Regions from separate parts of the Mesorhizobium sp. M0571 genome, predicted to be linked through region 4. Evidence: predicted binding sites of a transcription regulator. Region 4 holds the regulator's gene; each other region holds the start of a gene.
What was found. Region 4 encodes PhoB, which activates phosphate uptake and scavenging genes when phosphate is short. Its sites were predicted from a motif close to TGTCATNNANCTGTCAT; they were not measured.
Positions count from the first base shown of each region.

Region 1: a site for PhoB is predicted at 1,759-1,775, ahead of NKI85_RS26445 (RNA degradosome polyphosphate kinase). Genes of this name have one in related genera too.
Region 2: a site for PhoB is predicted at 1,713-1,729, ahead of NKI85_RS00530 (alkaline phosphatase D family protein). Genes of this name have one in related genera too.
Region 3: a site for PhoB is predicted at 2,256-2,272, ahead of NKI85_RS03830 (ceramide glucosyltransferase). Genes of this name have one in related genera too.

Region 1 covers NZ_JAMYQT010000028.1:41,311-45,591, forward strand. The annotation lists gene NKI85_RS26445 (RNA degradosome polyphosphate kinase) at 1-1,685, opposite strand, end outside; gene NKI85_RS26450 (zinc-finger domain-containing protein) at 1,836-2,081, shown strand; gene NKI85_RS26455 (FAD-dependent monooxygenase) at 2,101-3,336, shown strand; gene NKI85_RS26460 (TIGR02117 family protein) at 3,555-4,226, opposite strand.
Region 2 covers NZ_JAMYQT010000001.1:98,951-103,231, reverse strand. The annotation lists gene NKI85_RS00535 (hypothetical protein) at 1-8, shown strand, start outside; gene NKI85_RS00530 (alkaline phosphatase D family protein) at 66-1,640, opposite strand; gene NKI85_RS00525 (MFS transporter) at 1,817-3,100, opposite strand; gene NKI85_RS00520 (TetR/AcrR family transcriptional regulator) at 3,183-3,788, shown strand; gene NKI85_RS00515 (hypothetical protein) at 3,935-4,281, shown strand, end outside.
Region 3 covers NZ_JAMYQT010000002.1:281,234-285,514, reverse strand. The annotation lists gene argF (ornithine carbamoyltransferase) at 1-591, shown strand, start outside; gene NKI85_RS03840 (Hsp33 family molecular chaperone) at 739-1,749, shown strand; gene apaG (Co2+/Mg2+ efflux facilitator ApaG/CorD) at 1,756-2,148, opposite strand; gene NKI85_RS03830 (ceramide glucosyltransferase) at 2,377-3,531, shown strand; gene NKI85_RS03825 (O-succinylhomoserine sulfhydrylase) at 3,567-4,281, opposite strand, start outside.
Region 4 covers NZ_JAMYQT010000001.1:408,355-412,635, reverse strand. The annotation lists gene NKI85_RS02025 (ROK family protein) at 43-1,287, shown strand; gene phoB (phosphate regulon transcriptional regulator PhoB) at 1,297-1,986, opposite strand; gene phoU (phosphate signaling complex protein PhoU) at 2,003-2,710, opposite strand; gene pstB (phosphate ABC transporter ATP-binding protein PstB) at 2,743-3,546, opposite strand; gene pstA (phosphate ABC transporter permease PstA) at 3,543-4,281, opposite strand, start outside.

The DNA.
Region 1 (4,281 bases), on a different contig from region 4:
GCATCGATGATGATCGGGTCGACCAAGGCGTTCATCTTCATCCAGATGCGGGCCGGCCTGCTCTCCAGCGCGTGACTGATCTCGTCCGAAATGTGCTTGAGGATGCGGTCGCGCAGCGTAAACGGCGAGATGGCCAGCCGCATCTGCTCGGCCGGCTCGGCATAGCCGGTGATGAAGTTGAACAGCTGGGCGACATCGCGCGCGATCGTCGGGGCGGTGGTGAAGAAGGACAGGTCGGTGTAGATGCGCGCGGTGACAGGGTGGTAGTTGCCGGTGCCGAGATGCACGTAATTGCGTAGCCTGCCATCCTCGCGCCGCACCACCAGCGACATTTTCGCGTGGGTCTTCAGCTCGAGGAAGCCGAAGACGACCTGGACGCCGGCGCGCTCGAGGTCGCGGGCCCAGCGGATGTTGGCTTCTTCGTCGAAACGCGCCTTGAGCTCGACCAGCGCCGTCACCGACTTGCCGGCCTCGGCGGCGTCGACCAAAGCGCGCACGATCGGGCTGTCGTTGGAGGTGCGGTAGAGCGTCTGCTTGATTGCCACCACTTCCGGGTCGGCCATCGCCTGGCGCAGGAACTGCACCACCACGTCGAAGGATTCGTAGGGGTGGTGGACGATGATGTCCTTCTCGCGGATCGCGGCAAAACAATCGCCGCCATGCTCGCGGATGCGCTCGGGGAAGCGCGGGTTGTAGGGCGTGAATTTCAGATCGTCGCGGGCGACGGCGACGATCTCCGAAATCTGGCTGAGCGCCAGCGGACCGGTGAGCACGCTGATGCGGCTTGCCGAGACGCCAAGCTCGCCGGCGACGAAGTCGCGCAGCTCGGGCGGCATCAGCCGGTCGAATTCGATCCGGATGACCGAGCCGCGGCGCCGCCGCTTCAGTGCCGTCTCGAACAGCCGCACCAGGTCCTCGGATTCTTCCTCGACCTCGATATCGCTGTCGCGGATGATGCGGAACGTACCGGAGCCCTTGACCTCATAGCCGGGGAACAGCTTGCCGATGTAGAGACTGACCGCCTCTTCGAGCGGGATGAAGCGGACATGGTGCTTGCGATCCGGCAAGCGGATGAAGCGCCTCAGCGCCACCGGCAGGCGCAAAAGCGCGCTCATTTCCTCGCCGTTCTTGCGATGGCGCAATTGCAACGCCATCGAGAAACCGAGATTGGGAATGAACGGAAACGGATGCGCCGGGTCGATCGACAGCGGCGTCAGGACCGGAAACACCTGCTCCTGGAAATGGTCCTCGAGCCAGACCTTCTCGTCCTTGGTCAGCGCATCACGGGTGATGCTCTCGATGCCTTCCTTGTTGAGCAGCAGCATCAGCGCCGAAAGACTGTTCTGCTGGTCCTCCTGCAGACGTTCGACCTCGCGCAGCAATTGTTCGAGCTGCTGTTCGGGGGTGCGGCCGTCCGGGCTCTTCAGCACTATGCCTTCTCGCACCTGGCCGGCAAGACCGGCGACGCGGACCATGAAGAACTCGTCGAGGTTGGCGGCCGATATCGACAGGAAGCGAACGCGCTCGAGCAGCGGATGATTGGCGTTCAGCGATTCCTCAAGCACGCGCCGATTGAATTGCAGCCAGGAAAACTCGCGATTGACGAAGCGGTCGGGATTGCCGCCTTCGGGGCTCGCCACCTCGACGGTGATGAATTCGTTCTGGACCGGCTTCAGTTCGTTCATGATTCCTGCTCTTCCCACACCCGTCCGCCGATTACGGCGTTAACCGGCTTAACTTATCCTCTGACAGGCTTTTGCGACAGTTTCATTTCATCGATCTTGCAAAGAGACGGGTTATAATCCAGATGCAATCGACAAGATCAGGAGACGACGATGGCAGGCGGTTCCATTCCCCATTTCCAGAACGATGCGGGCTATCCGGCGATCGACATCGGCGTCAAGGAATTCATGTGCACCGGCGCCAACCCACCTTTCGACCATCCGCATGTGTTTCTCGACATGGGCGACGACAATGAAAAAGTCTGCCCCTATTGCTCGACGCTCTATCGCTATTCGCCGAAGCTGAAGGCATTGGAAACGCAGCCGCCGGGCTGCCTCTATATCGACCAGGCCGCCTGATTCTTCCGCGACAAGCCTGATGCGAGAAACGCAGTCCCGGCAGGTGGTCATCGCCGGGGCGGGCGTCGCCGGGCTGACCGCGGCATTGGCCTTCGCCGAGCGCGGCTATTCGGTAAAATTGTTCGAACAAGCGCAGCACCTCGAGGCTGTCGGCGCCGGCATCCAGCTTTCGCCCAACGCGACGCGCATTCTTCGACAACTCGGCGTACTCGATCGGCTGATGCCCAATGCGGTGCGGCCCGAGGCGGTCGTACTCAAGGATGCCGCCACGCTGCGCGAGCTGGCGCGCGTACCGCTTGGCCACGCCGCCGAAACGCGCTGGGGGGCGCCCTATCTCGTCGCCCACCGTGCCGATCTGCAAGCCGCGCTGATGCAGCGAGCAGCCGAGCGGCCTGAGATCGAGCTTGTCACCGGTGCCCGCGTCGGCAGTGCCGCCACCGGACCGCATGGCATCACGGCGACGATCGAGAGCGCCGGCACGACCGTCGAAACCGCGGCATTCTTGCTGATCGGCGCCGATGGCGTCTGGTCGTCGGTGCGAGAAAAGCTGGCCCGCAAGGAGGCCGATTTTGTCAGAAGCCGCTTCTCGGGCGAGCTTGCCTGGCGCGCCACCGTGGGTGCCGGCAGCCCTGCTGGGCAAGCCTTTGCAGCGGTCGGCGCGCCCTATTGCGTTACTGCATTCCTCCATCCCGGCTTCCATATGGTCGCCTATCCGGTCAGACGTGGCACTGCCTTCAACCTCGCTGCCTTCACCAAGGGCGAGCGCATCGCCGAAGGCTGGTCGGGGCATGCCAACCCCGCCAGTTTCGCCAGCGCCATGCGCGGTACCGCGCCGGCGCTGGTCCGGCTGGCGGGCGAGGCGGCGCCGTGGACGGCATGGCCGATCCACACCGTCGAGCAGCGGCGGTGGACGACGCGGGAAGGGATCGCCCTGATCGGCGATGCGGCGCATGCGATGACGCCCTTTGCCGCACAGGGCGCGGCGATGGCGATCGAGGACGCCGCGACGCTTGCCGGCTTCGTTGCCGCTTCGCCAGCCGATCTTGAGGGGGCGCTTGCCGCTTGGGAACAGGCACGGCGGCCGCGCGTCGCCCAGGTCGCCCGCCGCGGCGCCATCAACCGCCTCGCCTGGCATGCGGCCGGGCCGGTGGCGATGGCCCGCAACCTGTTCCTGGCGATGCGCTCGTCCGAAAAGCTAACCGCTGATCTCGACTGGCTCTATGGCTGGCGGATGCCGGATGGTGGCGCGCGATGATACGCTCGACAGGCCGGCGGGACAGCGCCCCTCTCTGTCCTGCCGGACATCTCCCCCACTTGGGGGGAGAATCGGCCGTCACCTCGGCTTTCGCCAATTTGCAACGTTGCAGGATGAAGCGCAGCGCCGAAGCTGCCAATCTCCCTCCCTGTGGGGAAGATGTCCGGCAGGACAGAGGGGGCGCGAAGAATCGCGGCGCTGATCAGCCGGAACACCTGTCAATCATAAAGCCGCATCGACAGGCCGAGCGAGGCCGGCAGCGGGTTCCACCAGCCTGTGCGCAGCCCGGCTATGCGTAACGCCGCCGCCGTCCAGGTGTTGCAGCCGACCAGCGCGTTGAAATGGCCGTTGGCTTCGAAAAAACGATCGAAGCGGGAATAGGCGGCGTTCTCGATCGGCATGGCCCCGTTGGGTCCCTGCTGGAAGCTTGCTGCAATGTAATCGAGCAGCGCCGCAAAGCGCTCATCGCCGATGGCGAAGCCGGCGACGTCGGGATGCAGCTCGGCGATGTCGCCGGAAACGTCGACATGCATCACCGAGGCGTCGACGGTCAGCGCCTTGAGCACCGGCACCGCCTTCAGCTCCGACCAGGTCGGCGTCTCCAGATAGAAGGCGCGGCCGCCCCAGCCGAAGACGATGTAGCGGACCTCCGCCATGTCGGCCGGAATGCCGGCATCGACCAGGAAATGGAAGCGCCGGCGCACATTGTCGTCGACCGGGATGGCGATGTCGGTGTGGATCGGATTTTGCAGCACCAGGATGCGGTGGCTTGCGCCGATCGGATCGGCAACGGCCGCCGGCCAGAGCGGGCGCGGCAGCAGCGTGCCAAGCGCCACCGCAACGACTATTGCGACGACCAGCAGGCCAAGAAAACGAGCAAGCTTCTTCATGGGGAAGGCATAGAGCAAGCAATGCTCAAGGTGAAGTGTCTGTGGAAGTTGTACC
Region 2 (4,281 bases), 310 kb from region 4:
CCGATTGATGCACGTCTCCCCGGAGCCTGCCCTTGGGCTGGACCGAGGGTAGCGGTCCAGGCTTCTCAAGCCGACCGCACCGGATCGAGCGTGACCTTGTAGAGTTCGCTGTCGTCGCGATCCATCAGCCGCACCGTCAACTGCTCAGTGGCGCCATCGATGTCGACGAGGCCGAAGAACTGCAGGCCGGCCGACGGCGGCAGGTTCTGACCCTGTTCGGCAGTCGGCGCCTTGATGAACTTCAGCTCCGGGCCGAAGGTCATGTCGAAATCATTAGGTCCGAACGTGCCGGAATGGATCGGACCCGAAACGAATTCCCAGAACGGATTGAAGTCCTGGAACTGCGCCTTGTCCGGATTGTAGTAATGCGCGGCTGTGTAATGCACGTCTGCGGTGAGCCAGACGGTATTGCTGATGCCCGCGTTCTTTATATAGCGAAGGAGGTCGGCAATTTCCAGCTCGCGCCCCTTGGCCAGCCCATTGTCGCCATTGCTGACTGCCTCAGCCCCGACCTTCTTGGTGCCGTCGTTCCAGACGACGAGGCCGAGCGGCATGTCGGCGGCGATGATTTTCCAGGTTGCCTTGGAATTCGCCAGTCCGCGCTTCAGCCATTTCGTCTGCTGTTCGCCAAGGATGCGCGATTGCGGCGTCATCGTCTCCTGCATATTCGGACCATTGGGACCGCGATAGGAACGCATGTCGAGAAAGAACACGTCGAGCAGCGGCCCATAGGCGATCTTGCGATAGACGCGGCCGGGCTCCGACGGCTCGTAGCGGATCGTCGTCATTTCGTGGAAGGCGCGTGCAGCGCGTGCCGCCAGCACATGGATGGATTTTTCGGTGTAGCGGTCGTCGGCGGTCAGATCCTTCGAATCCGACCAGTTGTTCAGCACCTCATGATCGTCCCACTGGTAGAACGTCGGGCAGATGGCGTTCAGTGCGAGCACGTTCCTGTCCATCAAATTGTATTTCCACTGACCCCGGTATTCGTCCAGCGTCTCGGCAACCTTGCGCTTTTCATCGATGAGCACGGTGTTCTTCCACTTGCCGCCGCCGGGCAGGTCAACCTCGTCCTTCATCGCGCCGTCTGCATAGATCGTGTCGCCCGAATGCAGGAAGAAGTCGGGCGTATGCTTCCCGATCGTGGCATAGGTCTTCATGCCGGTGTCGTCGATGCCCCAGCCCTGGCCGGCGGTGTCGCCCGACCAGGCGAAACGAATGTCGCGCTTCGAGGCAGGTGCTGTGCGGAAACGGCCGACGATCGGCTCTGAAACGGCGTTGATGTCGGCAAGATCGGCCGCGACCATACGGTAGAAGATGTCCTGGTCGGAGGCGAGATCGGTAAGCAGCCGCTTCACCGTATAGTCGCTGGCCGGCGACGTATCGAGCGGCGCCAGGCGGACGGCATTGGCGAAGTTCTCCGTCGACGACACTTCGAACATGACGCGCGACGGCCGGTCCGTACGCGTCCAGACCATGCCGCTGGTGGCGTCGACGTCGCCGGACTGGATGCCATGGGTGAAGGCCGGGCGCTGATTGGCGCGCGAATAATAAGGAAGGGCGAGGCCCGACGCGCCGACCAGGCCAATGGCGCTGGCCGACGTGACGAAAGCGCGCCGCGTCATCGAAATCTTGTTCATGGCTGTCTCCTGGATGGCGTTGAATGTCGCCGCCAAGGTCCAGCCTCAATGTTTCATGCACATTTCGAAACGATGAAGGTTTCGTTACAACCAACAACGGGCGAACTGCCGATCGCCCTCCTTGTGGGGGAGATCGGCAGTTTAGCCCGACGGCACCTCTCCTGCGACGAATGCGCCTATGCCGCCTGTGGTTCCGGGTCGAACGCCGGGCGGCTGGTGTTGATCAGCAGCGAGATGCAGGCGGCGGCTATTGCCGTCATGCCGGCGATCAGGAAGGCAAGCTCGTAATTGCCTTGCAGCTCGCGCATGGTGCCGCCGAAAAAGGCGGCCGTTGCGGCGCCAACCTGATGGCCGGCGACGATCCAGCCGAAGACGATCGGCCCGCTGCGGTCGCCGAACGCCTCGTTGGAGAGCCTGAGCGTCGGCGGCACCGTGGCGATCCAGTCCAGTCCGTAAAACACCGCGAAGATGATCAGGCTGGTCGCCGAGAAGCCGGAATAGGGCAGATAGATCAGCGACAGGCCGCGAATGCCATAATAGACGCCGAGCAGCTTGCGCGGGTCGAAACGGTCGGTGAGCCAGCCCGACAGTGTCGTGCCGATAAGGTCGAAGATGCCCATCATCGACAGCAGGCCTGCGGCCTGCACTTCGCCGATGCCCATGTCGCCGCAAAAGGCGATCAGATGCGTGCCGACCAACCCGTTGGTGGTGAAACCGCAAACGAAGAAGGTGGCGAACAGGTACCAGAACACGCGCGTGCCGGCGGCGCGGCGCAGCGTGCTCAGCGTCTGGGTGAGGAAATTGCCTTGCGAGGCTGGCGGCACCGGCGGCACGTCGTCGGCCTCGGCACCGTAACGCACCATGCCGATCGAGGCCGGGCGCTCCGGCACCAGCAGCCAGACCAGCGGCACCAGGCAGGCGGTGGCCACGGCAATGGCAATGGCGACCGGCTTCCAGCCGCCCGACTGGGCGAGCGAGGCGAGCAGCGGCAGGAACACCAGCAGCCCGGTGGCGCTGGACGCCGACATCAGTCCCATCACCAGGCCGCGATTGGTCTTGAACCAGCGGTTGACGATGGTCGCGCCGAGCACGGTGGCGACGGCGCCCGAGCTGACGCCGGAAAACACGCCCCAGGTGAGGAGCAGATGCCAGGGTTTGGTCATCAACAGGCTGAGCGCGGTCGATCCCGACATTAAAAGCAGCGCGGCAAGCAGGGTGCGGCGAAGCCCGATCCGCTCCATCAGCGCCGCGGCAAACGGCCCGGTCAGGCCATAGAGGAAGATGCCGGTGGCCGCGGCCAGCGAGACGACGTCGCGCCGCCAGCCGAAACTGTTCTCCAGCGGCAGCATCATGACCGCCGGCGCCGAACGCAGGCCCGCTGCGATCAGCAGGCAGAGGAAGATGACGGCGACCACGACGAAAGCGTAGCGCTGGCCAAACGGGCGGGATTGAGCTATCATGTTACTGACCGGTACGTTGCAGGAGCGCGAAACATACGTACCGACCGGTAACATTGTCAACCAGGTAATCGGCACACCAGACATGAAAAGCATTGAACCAACGATCAAAGCGAATGACGCACCGCCGCCTCGCGCCGCCGAAAGGATTCTCCGGGTGGCGCGCGATCTGTTTTACCGGCAAGGTATCAGGGCGATCGGCGTCGACGAGATCGTGCGGCGTGCCGGCGTCACCAAGCCCAGCCTCTACCGCAGCTTTCCGTCCAAGGATGAGTTGGCCGCATCCTATCTCCGGCACTATGACCTCGAGTTCTGGGAGCGCTTCGATGAGGCTGTGAACGCCCATCCCGGCGATCCCCGCGCGCAGATCGTCGCCTTCCTGACCCGTGTCGGCAAGCGTACGCAAAGGCCCGACTATCGCGGCTGCGGCATGACCAATGCCGCGGTCGAATATCCCGAACATGGCCATCCGGCCCGCGTCGTGAGCGAGGCCAACAAGCAGGAATTGCGCCGCCGCCTGCGTGCCATGGCGGCAGAGATGGGCGCCGGCGACGCCGACACGCTGGGCGACGGGCTGCTGCTCCTGATCGAGGGCGCCTATATCAGCGGCCAGCTGTTCGGTGTCGGCGGACCGGCGCAGTCGGTGGCCCGCAACGCCGATCTTCTGATCGAGGCAAGCTTGAAGAAATAGCATTTGACATTACAGCGCCGCGCGTCCTTTCGGATGCGCAAAGGACGCTATAACACTTTGATTCTACGCATGATCCTTTCCGAAAATCGTTTCCGATTTTCGGGGTCATGCGGTACGCTGCGGCAGCCTGAACGGAGTTGTCCGCCATGCGCGCTCTTTTGATCCCGCTTGTCCTCGCCGGTCTCTGCCAAGCAGCCCGGGCCGGCGATATATCCAGCGTCTATACCGATCTCGTCTGGGAGAAGGACTGCGTGACCTATGCGCAGGCGGAAGAAGGCGACGGCGACTGGGCCGACCTCGCCTGTTCGGGCTATGGCGGCTACCCGGTGCTGGTTTCCTACGATGACGCGCGGGAATCGCTGTTCTACGGCTTTCCGCCTAGCGACATGACCACGGTCTGGGAAAGCTTTTCCGGCCTCAATTCGGCTGGACCCAAAGTCGAGTGGCGTATCGAAGCCAACGGCAAAACTGCCGTTCCTTTCGCAGTCATCCA
Region 3 (4,281 bases), on a different contig from region 4:
CATGACCGGCTGCTGGAACTGACGGAAAACGCTACGGTCCCCGTCATCAACGGGCTGACCGACGAGACCCATCCCTGCCAGTTGATGGCCGACATCATGACCTTCGAAGAGCATCGCGGTCCGGTGGCCGGCAAGACGATCGCCTGGACTGGCGACGGCAACAACGTCCTGCATTCCTTACTGGAGGCCTCTGCGCGGTTCCGCTTCAAGCTGAACGTCGCCGTGCCCGAGGGCAGCGAACCGGCTCAGAAGCATGTCGACTGGGCGAAAGCCAATGGCGGCAAGCTGAAATTCACCCGTTCGCCCGAGGAGGCCGTTCACGAGGCCGACTGCATCGTCACCGACTGCTGGGTGTCGATGGGCCAGGAGCACCGTGCCCGCGGCCACAATGTCTTCTTGCCCTACCAGGTCAATGCGGCGTTGATGGCGAAGGCCAAACCGGACGCGCTGTTCATGCACTGTCTGCCGGCGCATCGCGGCGAAGAGGTCACCGACGAGGTCATCGACGGGCCGCATTCGGTGGTGTTTGACGAGGCCGAGAACCGGCTCCATGCCCAGAAGGCGGTTTTGGCCTGGTGCCTGGGCGCTTGATCCGGGCCGCCGTGATCCGGGCCGGCCCGATCCGGGCCGCCTTGATCCGGGAGTGCGTGGTGCCTATCTCAGGCGCATCACGCAAATCGAGCGCGTCTCGTCGCATGCGCCCCGAAGGGCGGCATCGCCGCGCCCCGGAGCTTTGTCATGTTGGAAACTCATCAATTGGCTGAATATCAACCCAAGCTCGGCGAATTCGGCTATGCCGGCGACGACCATGTCGTGCCGTTCGAGGTCGGCCCGCTCGACGTGCGCGGCCGCACCGTCCAGCTCGGGCCGATGCTCGATGCCATCCTCAGCCGCCACGACTATCCCGAGCCGGTGGGCCGGCTACTGGCCGAAGCCTGTGTGCTGACGGTACTGCTCGGAACTTCGCTGAAGTTCGAGGGCAAGTTCATTCTGCAGACCCGCACCGACGGGCCGGTCGACATGCTGGTCGCGGATTTCTCCACGCCGCACGCGCTGCGCGCCTATGCCCGCTTCGATGCCGACCGGCTGGAGGCTTTGACGGCCGCCGGCGAGACGTCACCGCAGACGCTGCTCGGCAGCGGCGTCCTGGCGCTGACCATCGACCAGGGCGCCCACACGCAACGTTACCAGGGCATCGTCCAGCTTGACGGCGTCACACTGGAGGAAGCCGCACGGACCTATTTCCGCCAGTCGGAGCAGATTCCGACCGACCTTCGGCTTTCGGTGGCCAAGCTTCTGACGCCCGGCGTCGGCGGTGCCCGCGAGCAATGGCGCGCCGGTGGCCTGTTGGCACAGTTCCTGCCGCAGTCGCCAGAGCGCATGCGCGTGCCTGACCTTCCCGGCGGCGACGGCGATCCGCGTGAGGAAATTCACGACCCGACCGACAATTCCTGGCAGGAACTGCTGGCGCTGCTTGGTACCATTGAACCGACCGAGCTGATCGATCCGACGATCGGTGCCGAGCGGCTGCTTTACCGGCTGTTCCACGAGCATGGCGTCCGCGTCTTCGGCGGCGCGCCGGTCGCCGACCAGTGCTCATGCTCGAGGGAGAAGATCCGCGGCATCCTCGAAGGTTTTTCCGCCGAGGAGATCAGGGACAGCACCGAGGATGGCAGCATTCACGTCGCCTGCGAATTCTGCTCGAAACAATATGACTTCGACCCGGCGGAGTTTGCAGCGGCCGGATGACGGCCGTCAATTGACGGTGCGCCGCGTGCCCGGCAAATCGAGCGAGAAGGCGGGGATGGCGACGTCGAACGTTTCGCCCCGCTTGTTGCGCATTGTGTAGTGCCCGACCATGATGCCGGACGGGGTCGAGAGCGGGCATCCAGACGTATACTGATAGCTGTCGCCGGGGTTGAGTCCGGGTTGCTCGCCGACGACCCCGGGGCCGCGCACTTCCTCGACCTTGCCGGTGCCGTCGGTAATGTGCCAGTAGCGCGACAGAAGCTGCACGAACTCGTCCGACTGATTGTCGATGGTCACCTGGTAGCCCCAGACATAGCGGTTTTGCGGCGGGTCGGAGTGATCCTCCAGATAGAACGGCCTGACCTGCACTTCGATGTTGCGGGTGACGGCACTGTACATAAACTGCTCCAAAGCCATGTAGACGGAATTTTCGACGCTCAGCGCAGTTTGGTCAACGATGCGCGTCGTCTCCTTGCCCGATCTCAAGCGCAGGTGCCGAAAAACAATGTCATTTGAGTGACACACGACAATGATGGTGTGCAGGCTTGTGCCGGGCGACTCAGCGTTCTGTCGAATTGTTGAAAACGGCCGTCATGCGGCCGACATTTCTGGAGTGACCAGATATCGATGGAACCGACGTTCGCAGCCGCCCTCCTTTCCATAGCCCTCCTTCTTTCAAATCTCGCCAGCATCCTGTTAGCTTCGCTGAAGCTGAAGCGACCAGCCAGGATCGCACCGCCCGCCGCCAACGCGCCGCCGGTATCGATCGTCGTCCCGGCGCGCGGCGTCGAGCCGTTTGCCGATGAGACGCTGGAGCGCGCCTTCTCACTCGACTGGCCGCGCTACGAACTCATCTTCTGCGTCGCCCATGCCGACGACCCGGTGGTCAAGCCGATCACCGCCGCAATGGCGCGTTTTCCAGCTATACGCGCCCGGCTGCTTGTCGGCGACGACCGCATCAGCGGCAATCCGAAACTCAACAATTGCGTGAAGGGTTGGGAAGCAGCGCATTATCGCTGGGTCATCCTTGCCGATTCCAACGTGCTTATGCCGAGCGATTATGTCCAGCAGCTGATGGCGGCATGGCGGCCCGATACCGGCCTTGTCTGCTCGACGCCGATCGGCTCGCGACCGGACGGGTTTTGGGGGGAGGTCGAATGCGCCTTTCTCAACCCGCTGCAGGCGCGCTGGCAATATGCCGGCGAGGCGCTCGGTCTCGGCTTTGCCCAGGGCAAGAGCATGTTGTGGAACAAGCCGATGCTCGACGCCAATGGCGGCATCCGCGCGCTGGCCGCCGAGATCGCCGAGGACGCCGCCGCGACCAAGCTGGTGAACCGGCTCGGATTGCGCGTCAACCTTGTCGCCTCGCCCTTCGAACAGCCGCTCGCCCGGCGCACGTTGGGCGAGATCTGGTCCCGGCAGGCCCGCTGGGCACGCCTGCGCCGCGTCACCTTTGCGCTGTTCTTCGCCCCCGAGATCCTGATCGGCGCGGCGCCGCCGCTGGTGCTTGCGCTGATCGCGGCGGCGGATGCCGGCGTCAGCCTACCGGCCACCGCCATTGCCGTGCTGGTCGCGGCCTACCTGCCGGAATGCGCCCTGGCCTCAGCCAAGGGATGGCACCTGTCGCTGCGCACCATCCCGGCGATGATGGCGCGGGACGTGATGCTTCCCGCCATTTGGGCGCGCGGCTGGCTGAGCAGCGCCGTCGACTGGCGCGGCAACGTGATGACCATCCAAACCAAGGCCGTCGCGGAACTGGAAGAGACCCCGTCCGGCGCCTGAGGGCACGTCCCGCTCACCTCTGTTCGGTCAGCCCCTTATCCGGCAGCTCTCAGCGCTTGTTCGATATCTTCGAGCAGATCGTCGGTATCTTCCAGGCCGACGGAAAGCCTGAGCGTGCCCGGTCCGATGCCGAGCTCGGCGCGGGCCTCATCGGTCAAGTTCTTGTGCGTGGTCGTCGCGGGATGGGTGATCAGGCTCTTGGCGTCGCCGAGATTGTTGGAAATCAGCACGATGTCGAGCGCGTTCTGGAAGGCAAAGGCCGCCGGCTTGCCGCCCTTCACATCGAGGCAGATCAGCGTCGAGCCGCCCGACATCTGCTTCTTGACCACGGCCGCTTGCGGGTGGTCGGCGCGGCCGGGATAGATGACGCGGGCGATTTCCGGGCGCTCGGCGAGAAAGTCCGCGATCCGGCCGGCACTTTCCGTCTGCTGTCGCACACGCAGCGGCAGCGTCTCCAGGCCTTTCAGCAGGGTCCAGGCATTGAAGGGCGAGAGGCTGGGCCCGGTGTGGCGGAAATAGTCATGCAGATTCTCGTCGATCCATTTCTTGTCCGACAAGATAACGCCGCCAAGGCAGCGCCCTTGGCCGTCAATATGCTTCGTGGCCGAATAGACGACGATGTGGGCGCCGAGCTGCAAGGGTTTTTGCTGCAAGGGCGTGGCGAAGACATTGTCGACGATCAGCCTGGCGCCGATCGAGTTGGCAAGCGCCGCGACGGCGGCGATGTCGACCACCTCCAGCGTCGGATTG
Region 4 (4,281 bases):
CGGTTCATGAGCGGCCGCGGCAACCGGGAGGAAAGCAAAACGATGTCGGTCGGAATCCGCCATGACGATTTGCGCCGGCGCAACCGGGCGATGGTGATCTCGGCGGTGCGCCGGGCCAGCCAGCCGTCGCGTACGGAGATCGCTGCAACCACCGGCCTCAGCCATTCGACCATATCGGCGATCTCCTCCGACCTGATACGGGAAGGCATCCTCGCCGAGAGCAAGGCAAACGAGCCCGTTTCGTTGAAACGCGGTCGTCCGCAGGTCGGCCTCGCCCTCAACCCGGAAGCGGCGGCGGTGCTGACCGTGGTGTTGTCGCTGAATTTCCTGTCGGCCGCCATCATCGACTATGCGGGACAGGTGGTCGTCGAGGAACAGCGCCGGCTGGACACGCTGACCATGCCGCGCGACGAGCTGATCCGCGAATGCATGGCCATCGTCCGGCGCCGGCTGGAAGATCCAGACCTTGACGTCCGCAGTGTCGCCCGCATCGCCCTGGCGATTCAGGGAATTACCGACTCCCCTGCACGCGCCATGCTGTGGTCGCCGATCACGCCGCAGACGGACATCGCCTTTGCCGACATGCTGGAAGACGAATTCGGCATCCCGGCCACGGTGGAGAACGATTGCAATATGATGGCGGTGGCTTTGCGCTGGCGCGATCCGGATCGCTATCGCGACGACTTCATCGCCATCCTGCTTTCGCACGGCATCGGCATGGGGCTGGTGCTGAAGGGCGAGCTGTTCACCGGCACGCATTCCTCGGGCGGCGAGTTTGGCCACATGATCCATCGTCCAGGCGGCGCGCTCTGCCGTTGCGGGCGGCGCGGCTGCATCGAGGCCTATGCAGGCAATTACGCCATCTGGCGCAACGCTACGGGGATGAGCGAAGACAGCAAACCGGTCGCCGACGTCAGCGACGCCGACATGCGCGCGTTGGCGGCCCGGGCCCGCGAGAAGGATGGGCCGGAACGCGAGGCCTACCGCAGGGCCGGCGAAGCGCTGGGTTTCGGTCTCGGCTCGTTGTTCGCGCTGATCGATCCAGCACCGGTCGCGATGGTCGGCGTCAGTGCCGCCGCCTTCGATCTGATCGAGCCGGCCTTGCGCAAGGCCATCGCCCAGACCGCCGGTGGCCAGCATTCGAGCTCGATCTCCTTCGACACCGAGCCGAACGAATTGCCGCTGATCCGCGAAGGCTGCGCGATGCGGGCGTTAAGCTTCGTCGACCAGGAGATTTTCGCGCCGGGCGCGCAAATGAGGCCCGGCATCAGAAAGAACGTAGCCTGACCAGGCAGGTCAATCTTCCCTGATCGCATAGCCGGCACCGCGGATGGTGCGGATGACATCCGGCATGCGGCCGTTATTGACGGCTTTGCGCAGCCGCCCGACATGCACGTCGACGGTGCGTTCGTCGATGTAGATCGTCTCGCCCCAGACATTATCGAGCAACTGGCTGCGCGAGAAGACGCGGCCGGGATGCCGCATCATGAATTCGAGCAGCCGGAATTCGGTCGGCCCGAGCCGGATTTCGCTCTTCTTGCGATAGACCCTGTGCGATTCGCGATCGAGCACGATGTCGCCGACCTTCAGCACGCTGGACAGCACTTCCGGCTTGGCGCGGCGCAGCAGCGCCTTGACCCTGGCCATGAATTCCGGTGTCGAAAACGGTTTGACCAGATAGTCGTCGGCGCCGGTCGAAAGACCGCGCACCCGGTCGCTCTCCTCGCCGCGCGCGGTCAGCATGATGATCGGCAGCCGCTCGGTTTCGGGGCGCACCCGCAACCGTCGGCAGAGCTCGATGCCGGAAACCGCTGGTATCATCCAGTCGAGCACCAGAAGATCGGGCACATTCTCCTGCAAACGGATCTCGGCTTCGTCGCCGCGTGTCACCACCTCGACCTGGTAGCCTTCGGATTCGAGATTGTAGCGGAGCAGCACACCCAACGGCTCCTCGTCCTCCACCACCATTATGCGTGGTGCGATCATCGGCTGGGCACCCCCATCATGTCACCGGTGCGGACATTGTCGTTTCGTCCTGCTTCGGACGATTGACAGGCAATTGCTCGCCGGTCAGCACATAATACGCATTTTCGGCGATGTTGGTGACATGGTCGCCGATCCGCTCCAGATTCTTGGCGCAGAACAGCAGATGCGTGCAAGCGGTGATGTTGCGCGGGTCTTCCATCATGTACGTCAACAGCTCGCGGAACACGGACGTGTATTTGACGTCGATGCGCTCGTCGGCGGCGCGTAGCTTGGCCAGCGCGGCCGCATCGCCGGCAGCATACTCCTCGATGACGCCCTGCACCTGGATGAGCACCAGCTGCGCCATCGCATCGATGGAATGCGATAGGTCGCGCGGCGTGACGCTGAGGCCGACCGCACTCACACGCTTGGCGATATTCTTGGCAAGGTCGCCGATGCGTTCGAGGTCGCCGGCCATGCGGATCGCCCCGACGACATGGCGCAGATCGTGGGCCATCGGCTGGCGCTTGGCGATCAGGGTGATGGCGCGGTCGTCCAGTTCGCGTTGACGCGCATCCATGATGGCGTCGTCCGAAACAACGCGCTGCGCCAGCGCATTGTCGGAATTCAACAGGGCCTTGGTCGCCCCGCCGACCATCGAACCGGCGAGGTCGGCCATGTCGCGGATCAGCTTGCTGATCTGCTCGAGATCCTCGTCGAAAGACGCGACTGTATGTTCGGCCATGATATTGTCCTCGTCTGCGTGATCGGCACCGCTCAGCCGAAGCGGCCGGTGATGTAGTCCTGCGTGCGCTTCTCGCGGGGCGACGTGAAGATCTTCTCGGTCCGGTCGAACTCGACCAGCTCACCCAGATACATGAAGGCAGTCTGGCGCGACACGCGCGCCGCCTGCTGCATGTTGTGAGTGACGATGACGATCGTGTAGTCGGCTTGCAATTCGTCGATCAGTTCCTCGATCTTGGCGGTCGACAGCGGGTCGAGGGCCGAGGCCGGTTCGTCGAGCAGAATGACTTCCGGCTTCACTGCCACGGTGCGGGCAATGCAGAGCCGCTGCTGCTGGCCGCCGGAGAGGCTCAAGCCGCTGGCGTTGAGCTTGTCCCTGACCTCGCCCCAAAGCGCGGCACGCTTCAACGCCTGTTCGACGCGGCCGTCCATCTCGGACTTGCCGAGATTCTCGTAGAGCCTGACGCCGAAGGCGATGTTCTCGTAGATCGACATGGGGAACGGCGTCGGCTTCTGGAACACCATGCCGATCTTGGTCCTGAGCAGGTTGAGATCCTGCGACCGGTCGAGAATGTTCTTGCCGTCGAGCAGGACCTGGCCCTCGGCTGTCTGTTTCGGGTAGAGCTCGTAGATGCGGTTGAAGACGCGCAGCAGCGTCGACTTCCCGCAGCCCGAAGGCCCGATGAAGGCCGTGACACTGCGCTCGGGCAGCGACAGGCTGATGTCCTTCAGCGCCTTGCTCTGGCCGTAGTAGAAGTTGAGGTTCTTGACCTCGATCTTCGTCTTCTCGGCGACCGTTTCGGTCATCGTCATGTCCGGGGACAACATCTGTGTCATCTGTCCTCTCTGCGTCCGGTAAGGCTGCGGGCGAGGATGCTCAAGCCCAGAACCGTCAGGGTGATTATGAGTGCGCCGGTCCACGCCAGCTGCTGCCATTCCTCGTAAGGGCTGAGAGCGAACTGGAAGATGGTCACCGGCAGGCTGGCCATCGGCGCGTTGATATTGCTGCTCCAGAACTGGTTGTTGAGCGCGGTGAAGAGCAGCGGCGCCGTCTCGCCGGAAATGCGTGCTATCGACAGCAATATGCCGGTGACGATGCCGGACAATGCGGCGCGGTAGGCGACCGAACGGATCACCACCCAGCGCGGCGCGCCGATCGCGGCGCCGGCTTCACGCAACGCGTTCGGCACCAGGTTGAGCATGTCTTCAGTAGTGCGCACGACCACCGGAATGACCAGGATGGCAAGCGCAACGGCGCCGGCAATCGCCGAGAAATGCCCCATTGGCCGCACCATCAATTCATAGACGAACAAGCCGATGATGATCGACGGCGCCGACAACAGGATGTCGTTGATGAAGCGGACGACGGTGGTGATGCGCGAAAAGCGTCCATACTCGGCCATGTAGGTGCCGGCCAGAACGCCGATTGGCGTGCCAACGATAACGGCGATGACCGTCATGACCAGGCTGCCGGCGATGGCGTTGAGCAGGCCGCCAGCTTCGCCCGGTGGTGGCGTCATCTCGGTGAAGACCGCGAGCGAAAGCCCGGCTGTGCCCTTATAGACCAACGCG